One region of the Faecalibacterium sp. i21-0019-B1 genome, then DNA from elsewhere that is predicted to be linked to it. Evidence: predicted binding sites of a transcription regulator. Region 1 holds the regulator's gene; the other holds the start of a gene.

Region 1 (4,114 bases):
CTCGTCCACAGGGGCCGCTGCCGCGGCCTGCTCGGAAGCGGCAGGCTTTTCCATTGCCGCTGCCACCAGCGTGCTGATATCCTTTTCCTCCACCGGTTCGCTGGTAATGCTGATCCAGCCGTCCTCGTCGGGTGTGCCGCGCATGGCAACGGCGTTTTCGGCGCTCACCCGGGCGGGTGCCGCCGGGACTGCGGGCTGGATGGGCACGGCGGGCATCTCCGGCGTGACTGCCGCTGCCGGGCTTTCCGGCTGGGCCGTCGGCATTGCCGGGGTCATGACCGGAGTATCAAAGCTTTCCGCTGCCGCAGGCTGCACCGGCTGTGCAGCCTTTGCAAAGAAATCGGATGCATCGGTCTCCACTGCGTCCTGTACGATGGGCTGCGTGGCAGGTCTGGGGGCCGGGCGCAGCGGGTTCTGCCCAAAGGTGCCGCCCGGGCCCACGATGAGCGGCTCGATGGGTTCGCTGCCGCCCTCCTTCACCTCAGTGTGGTCGGGGCCAAGGTCTACGTCAAAGGAAGCCCGGGGCCGGGATACCCGTACCTGCACCGGCGTGATGGCCGGGGCGGCAGGCTCCGGCTGGGCAAGCGGCTGGCCGGAAGTATCTGCGGGCGGCTCCGGCTGCGGGGCGGCCTCCGGCTCCTCCGCCTCCATCTCTTCGGTCACCTTGTGGCCCCAGTGGCGGATGCCGTTCAGCCAGTCCGGCACACCGATGCGGAAAGCCGGAGTTTCCATCTCCTCTTCGGCATCTTCCTCATCCCGGTATTCATCTTCTGCTTCGTCGTAGTCTTCCTCAGCCTCGGCTTCTGCCGCGCGGGCAGCGGCACGTTCAGCGCGGCGGGCTGCGCTCTGCTGCGCCATGGCCGCACCCTTTGCGTGCACGCCGCCAAACGCAGCGCACAGCCATTGCCACACCTCTGCCGGGGTCAGATCAAAAATGTACAGGCTGACACACAGTGCCAGCACGATCATGATAAGGGTTGCCGCAGGCCGTCCGCACAGCAGCAGCAGGCTGCCGCCCAGCAGTGCACCCAGCGCACCGCCGCCGATCCATGCATTCACGCCGTTTGCGTAGCAGGCAGCCGTCATCTGGAATGCCGACATGCCCTGCGGCTGGATATCGGAAAAAACGATCACCGTGCCGCAGGCAAACACCAGCCCCAGAACCAGCTTGAAGATCTTGGGCAGAAGGTCTTCGCCCCGGGTATACTGCACAGCAAGGCAGCACACTGCCGCGCCCAGTACAAAGCTGCCGCAGCCAAAAAGTCCGAACAGCACATCGTGCAGGGCCTTCCATGCCGAATCTCCCTCCACAAAGGCCAGCACCACCAGCAAAAGGCCTGCAAACAGGGTGCCAAGCCCCGCCGGAAGCCGCTGTTCGGCGCGTTTTTTGCGCGATGCTGCGCGCCGTGTTGTCGTTTTACGTTTTTTTGTTGCCATGTTTCTTTGTTCCCCGCGTTTGTAGTAGACACACTATTTGATTTTATTATTGTACCACGCAGGGAAGAAAATGGCAAACCTATTGTTGTACAAAATCGGCCTTCATTTGCGTTCAATCTCTTTATACAGCCACGCCAGCGCATCCGAAAGCCCGCCCAGCTCATCAATGAGCTTTTCCTTCACGGCCCGGCGTCCATCCAGCACGGTGCCCATGTCCATCACCAGCTCGCCGGTGTGGAGCATCAGGTCGGTGTAGCGTTTTTCGGTCATGCCGCTGTGGGCCGCCACAAAGCCGGTGATGCGCTGCTGCATCTGCTCAAAGCTGCGCATGGTCTGCGGCACCCCCAGAATGACGCCGGAATGCCGCACCGGGTGCACGGTCATGGTGGCTGTGGGCACGATGAAACTGCGCCGGGCGCTGACGGCAAGCGGGATACCGATGGAGTGCCCGCCGCCCAGCACAAGCGTTGCACTGGGTTTGGACACGCTGGCGATCAGCTCCGCCAGCGCAAGGCCCGCTTCCACATCCCCGCCTACCGTGTTCAGCAACACCAGCAGGCCCTCGATGCGGGGGTCTTCCTGCGCGGCCACCAGCTGCGGGATGACATGCTCATACTTCGTGGTCTTCTGGCCCTGCGGCGCTTCCGAATGGCCTTCGATCTGGCCGATGACGGTCAGGCAGTGGATCACATGCTCCCCGCGGGCCAGCGTGACCGTGCCCAGATCTTCGATCTCTTCCTTTTCCAGCCGACGCGCGTCGGTCAGCTGCGTTTCATCATTCATATGCTTTCCTCCTGCGTTTTCTGTCAGCATTCCCCAGCCTGTGCCGGGCTATGCAGACCCGCTGCAGCAAAAAAGCGGTAACATTTCATAAAAATTTTTTGAGAATGATTTGACATTCTCCATCGGTGCAGTATACTTTAAATAATTGACTGTAATATCTGCAATATGAACCCGTAAACGGATCAGGGTTTCTCTGCGCCGCATCTGTAAAGCAGGCAGCTGCGGCAAGTACTGCGATAGAGCGAAAGGAGAAAGTATTCTATGAACACCCCTGCAAAGGCTTCGCTTCCCGTTATCAAGCGTCTTCCCAAATATTACCGTTATCTGCGCTCTCTGCAGGAAGACGGCATCAACAGCATTTCTTCCCGCGAGCTGGCTGCTCAGATGGGCACCACCGCTTCGCAGGTACGACAGGACTTCAACTGCATCGGCGATGTGAATGGCCGGCAGGGCATTGGCTACTCGGTGGAAAACCTGCTCTCCATTCTGGAAGGCCTGCTGTTCGGCAACGGTGACCGCCTGCCCACCATCCTGATCGGCTGCGGCCGTCTGGGCAAGGCAGTGAGCCGCTTTATCACCACCGACACCAACGGCTACCGCCTGATCGCCGCCTTTGATGTGGCACAGAGCGAGGTGGGCAAGGAGATCAGCGGCATCCAGATCCGCCATATCGACGAGCTGGAGTCTTTCTGTGCCGAGCATCACCCCAAGGTCGCAGTGCTCTGTGTGCCCCGCGACGGTGCGGAACAGGTCAGCGGCCGTCTGGTGGATCTGGGCATCGAGGGCTTCTGGAACTTCTCCCACTATGACCTCTCTGTGCCGTATCCCGATGTGGTGGTGGAGAACGTCCATCTGGGCGACAGCCTGATGAGCCTTGGCTACCGCCTGCGCAATCAGGACTGAATATACCTGTTAAATAAGAGAACCCTCTCAGTTAAAGCCTGAGATGCCGCTGAACCCTCTCAGTCTCGCATATGCTCGACAGCTCCCCCGAAAGGGGAGCTTTGTCAGTGGGGACGGGAAAGTTTCTGCTTCTCCGGCGCAGGGACAGCCTGCCCGAAAGATACAGAAAAGCTCCCCCATCGGGGGAGCTGGCAAAGCCGTCAGGCTTTGGCTGAGAGGGTTCGTTCTGTAAGGAGAGTTTTTCAAATGGCAAAACTGTATTTCCGCTACGGCGCAATGAACAGCGGCAAGAGCACCGCCCTGATGCAGGTAGCCCACAACTACGAAGAACAGGGGATGCGGGTGCTGATCCTCAAGCCACAGGTGGACACCAAGGGCGGCGGTGAGCTGGTGAGCCGTCTGGGCGTGCGCCGCAAGGCTGATCTGCTGATCCCGCCGGAGACGGACGTGTTCGAGGCTGTGCGCACGGCCAACGCTGACGGTGCGCCGCTGGCCTGCGTGCTGTGCGACGAGAGCCAGTTTTTCACTGCGCAGCAGGCCGAGCAGCTGTTCATGGTAACGGTGGATTTGAACATTCCGGTGATCTGCTACGGCCTGCGGGCAGATTTTTCGCTCAAGGGCTTTCCCGGCTCTACCCGCCTGCTGGAGCTGGCCCACACCATCGAGGAGATGAAGACTATCTGCACCTGCGGCCGCAAGGCCATCTGCAACTGCCGCAAGGTGAACGGCAGATTCGTCTTTGAGGGCGAGCAGGTAGCCATCGATCTGGAAAACGATGTGCAGTACGTGAGCATGTGCCCCCAGTGCTACTTCAAGGCAAAGCGCGCGTTCTACGCCGAAAAAGCTGCTTCGCGGGTCGAATAAACTTGTATACAAGGCTGCTGTGTCCAACGACACGGCAGCCTTTCTTTTTTATTCCCGGCCCACAGGCGCAGTCCACACAACAGCGCAAAATATGTCGCTGTCGGTGCTTCTTCACCCCCCCAAAGGG
Region 2 (4,114 bases), 500 kb from region 1:
CTACCTGAACCTTGCCCACCCGGATGCGGATGCCCTGCACGCCATTCAGGAAAAATACTATGCTCATATCCGCTTTGCAAGCCTGCTGGGCTGCGGCATGGTGGGCACCGAGACCGGTGCGCCCAACGCGGAGTACAAATTCTGTCCGGAGTGCCGCAGCGATGCCGCACTTTCCACCTTTATCAAGAACTTCAAGCCGGTGGTGCGCTGCGCCGAGCAGTACGGCGTGACCATTGCCATTGAGCCGGTGGTCAAGCACATCGTGTACGATGCCAGACGCGCCCGCACCGTGCTGGACGAGATCGGCAGCCCGAACCTGCAGATCCTGTTCGACCCCGTCAACCTGCTGAACATGGAAAATGTGGACCGCCGCGAGGAAGTGTTCGCCGAGGCCATCGAGCTTCTGGGCAAGGACATTGCCATGATCCACTTCAAGGATTTCCTGCGCAAGGATGCGGGCGGCCAGCTGGCTGCTACGGGTGCAGGGCAGGGAGGCATGGAGGACTACCGCACCATCCTGCGGTTTGCAAAGCAGGAAAAGCCCTATATCTTTGCAACGCTGGAGAACACCACCCCGGAAAACGCGGTGGAATGCCTGAACTACCTGAAAAAGCAGTACGACGAGTGCTGAACACTTTATAACAAGAAAAACATCTGCAAGCTTTGCCCGGAATGGGGCAGCTTGCAGATGTTTTTTGTATCAGATGAAGTTTATGGTTCGGCCTTTTACAAATTGCAATTAAGAAGTAGTTTCGCTGAAAATGCCCAGAACGAAAGCGGAGGACATTAAGATCATTCCAGATTCAGCTTATGCTCCATCAGCCAGCGGGTCAGCAGAAAGTATCCTGCGGCAAAGGCGATGCTGACCGCCAGCCCGAACAGGGTGGTGAACGCACTGGGCGCAGCGATGGAGATGTCCACGCCGCCAAGGGTGGGATCGGAAACAGCCTGCAGCATGTCGGCACTGCTGACACCGGAGCTCAGCCAGTTCTGCAGGAAGGACAGCAGGAAAAATGCCAGAATACCGGCCGGGACCATGTGCTTTTTGAACTGGTGGCCGATCATGCATGCGGCATAGATGCACAGGATGCTGGACACCAGTGCCACCAGCCCGTTCAGCGTTTCAAAGGCCAGCCAGAGCCACCCGGAGCTGCCGGTCATGCGGAAGATCTCTCGGAAGATCTCTACCACTTTCTGCCACAGCTCCGGCAGCTGCTGCAGGGCCGCGCTGTTCAGAGACAGAGCCAGCAGCATCACCGCAAAGGAGAAAATACCCACGATGCTGCTGCAAAGCATCCACACCACGCTGGAGATCAGCTTGGAAAGGATGAGCTGGCTTTCCGTCACCGGCAGGGTGTGCATCAGGTAGCCTTCGCGGCCCAGCAGATTGCGGGTGAAGCGGGTCACAATGGTCATCACGGACACCACTGCCACAGCAACGGCTACGACCATGTATGCGAACAGCAGCAGAGATGCAAAGTCGTCCTTGGAAGAGCTGCGCAGGGAAAAGCCGCTCAGCACTGCCAGCGCAACAAGGGCCAGATACAGCCCGCCGTAGGTGCGGCCGGTGGCCTTGAATTCATATTTTAACAGCTGTTTCAGCATTTGAATACCTCCCGGAAATATGCATCCACGCTCATGCCCTCGGTCTCGCGCAGCTCTTCGGCATTGCGGTGGGCGAACACCCGGCCATCCTTCAAAAAGACGGCTTCGTCCAGAATTGGCTCGATATCGCCGATGAGGTGGGTGGAAAGAATGACGGTCGCATCCCGGCTGTAGTTGTTCAGGATGGTGCTCAGGATGTAGTCCCGGGCGGCAGGGTCCACGCCGCCAATGGGCTCATCCAGCAGGTAGAGCTTTGCGGCGCGGCTCATGGCAAGGATCAGCTGCACCTTTTCCTTGCTGCCCTTGGAGAGGGTCTTGAGCCGCGCCTTCGGTTCCAGTTCCAGCCGGGCCAGCATTTCGTTTGCCTTAGCGGGGTCAAAATCGGCATAGAATTCGCGGAACATTTCCACCAGCTGCTCCACACGCATCCAGTCCGGCAGCCAGTCGGCGTCCGGCAGATAGGACACGATGGCTTTGGTGTCCGGCCCGGGGGTCATGCCGGCGATCCGGATGCTGCCTGCACTGGGCTGCAGCAGACCGTTCGCCAGCTTGATGAGGGTGGTCTTGCCGCTGCCGTTGGGGCCAAGCAGCCCCACGATGCGGCCAAAGCCGATGTGCAGGTCTATATTTTCCAGTGCGGTCTTATCCTTCTGATAGCACTTGGTCAGTGCTTCACAGCTCAAAAGTTCACTCATTGCGGTCCTCCTTTGCGTCCCAGTGTTCCAAAAGCGCGGCTGTCTGTGCGGGACTGTAGCCGATGCCGCGCATCTTTTCCAGAAAATCCGACGCCAGCGTCCGGGCGGTGTCGGCGCGAAGCTGTTCGATCAATGCAGTATCCTCCGTAACATAGCGGCCTGCGGTGCGTTCGGTGCGCACCAGTCCTTCCGTCTCCAGCTGGGCAAGGGCCCGCTGCATCGTGTTTGGGTTCACCCCGGCGGCTGCGGCCAGATCACGTACCGAATCCAGATGCCCGCCCGGCGGGTAGGTGCCGGCCAGGATCCGGGCCTTCAGCCGTTCCACAAGCTGTGCATAGATCGGGCGGCTGGCATCAAACTGTTCGCCCATGGTATCATCTCCTTGTCTTGCTGTATTAAGCGCTTGATACAATAATACACAATTTGCGCTGCTTGTCAAGGGAAAAAAGAAAAAACATTATAAAACTATGGGAAATTGGGAAAAAGTGCCCATAAAACACTGCACATTGATAAAAAATTACAATAAATTCAAACAATTTCACATTGCAAAGCTTTTAACAATGTGCTATGCTGAAAAACAGAGAGCTCCGCCCGGAAAGCGGCGGAAAAGAGATTTGGAGGAAAAATAACTATGGCTGACCGCATCGTTCTGAATACCATCTCCTACCATGGCCACGGTGCCATTGAGAACATTGTTCCCGAACTGACCGCCCGCGGCTACAAGAAGGCATTCGTCTGCTCCGATCCCGACCTGATCAAGTTCGGCGTCACCAAGAAGGTTACCGACCTGCTGGATGCTGCAAACTTTGCCTACGCTGTTTACAGTGAGATCAAGCCCAACCCCACCATCGCCAACGTGCAGGACGGCGTGGCCGCTTTCAAGGCTGCTGAGGCTGACTGCATCGTGACCATCGGCGGCGGCTCCTCCATGGATACCGCAAAGGCCATCGGCATCATCATCAACAACCCCGAGTTTGCGGATGTCCGCTCTCTGGAAGGCGTTGCTCCCACCAAGAAGCACGCGGTGTTCACCATCGCTGTTCCCACCACTGCCGGCACTGCTGCTGAGGTCACCATCAATTACGTCATCACCGATGTGGAGAAGAAGCGCAAGTTCGTCTGCGTGGATACCAACGATATCCCCGAGATCGCCGTGGTCGATCCCGATATGATGTCCTCCATGCCCAAGGGCTTGACCGCCGCCACCGGCATGGACGCTCTGACCCACGCCATCGAGGGCTACATCACCAAGGGTCACTGCGTCATCTCCGATATGTTCCATCTGGAAGCCATCAAGCTCATCAGCCAGAGCCTGCGCGGCGCAGTGCAGAACACCCCGGAAGGCCGCGAGGGCATGGCTCTGGGCCAGTACATCGCCGGCATGGGCTTCTCCAATGTGGGTCTGGGCATCGTCCACTCCATGGCACACGGCCTGTCCGCTCTGTATGACACCCCGCACGGTGTGGCCTGCGCTATCCTGCTGCCGGTGGGTCTGGAGTACAACAAGAGCGTTGCCGGTGAGCGCTACCGCGCCGTGGGCAAGGCCATGGGCGTTATGGGCATCGACGAGATGAACGATGTGGAAGCCGCTGATGCCACCATCGCCGCCGTCAAGCAGCTGAGCGCAGACGTGGGCATCCCCACAAATCTGCACGGCATCCTGAAGGAAGAGGATATCCAGTTCCTCGCCGAGTCCGCATTTGCGGATGCCTGCCGTCCCGGCAATCCCCGCGACACCAGCGTGGAGGAGATCGTGGAGCTGTATAAGAGCCAGCTGTGATTCCGCTCTGTAAATTCAAGCTGTAATTTTGGGC

The links. The regulator Rex, encoded in region 1, represses fermentation and respiration genes when NADH is low (regulators of the CRP and FNR family bind a similar motif). The targets are predictions, from matches to a motif close to ATTGTTAANNNNTTAACAAT.
Region 2: fucO (lactaldehyde reductase) is a predicted target of Rex. The motif match lies at 2,843-2,862, and genes of this name have one in related genera.

What each region holds. Positions count from the first base shown of each region.
Region 1 is NZ_AP031425.1:2,671,447-2,675,560, forward strand. Features, by position in the region: gene ACGHP1_RS13285 (DNA translocase FtsK) at 1-1,437, opposite strand, end outside; gene ACGHP1_RS13290 (ClpP family protease) at 1,540-2,250, opposite strand; gene ACGHP1_RS13295 (redox-sensing transcriptional repressor Rex) at 2,482-3,123, shown strand; gene ACGHP1_RS13300 (thymidine kinase) at 3,370-3,987, shown strand.
Region 2 is NZ_AP031425.1:2,167,279-2,171,392, reverse strand. Features, by position in the region: gene ACGHP1_RS10800 (sugar phosphate isomerase/epimerase) at 1-631, shown strand, start outside; gene ACGHP1_RS10795 (hypothetical protein) at 793-1,605, opposite strand; gene ACGHP1_RS10790 (ABC transporter ATP-binding protein) at 1,599-2,300, opposite strand; gene ACGHP1_RS10785 (GntR family transcriptional regulator) at 2,293-2,670, opposite strand; gene fucO (lactaldehyde reductase) at 2,932-4,080, shown strand.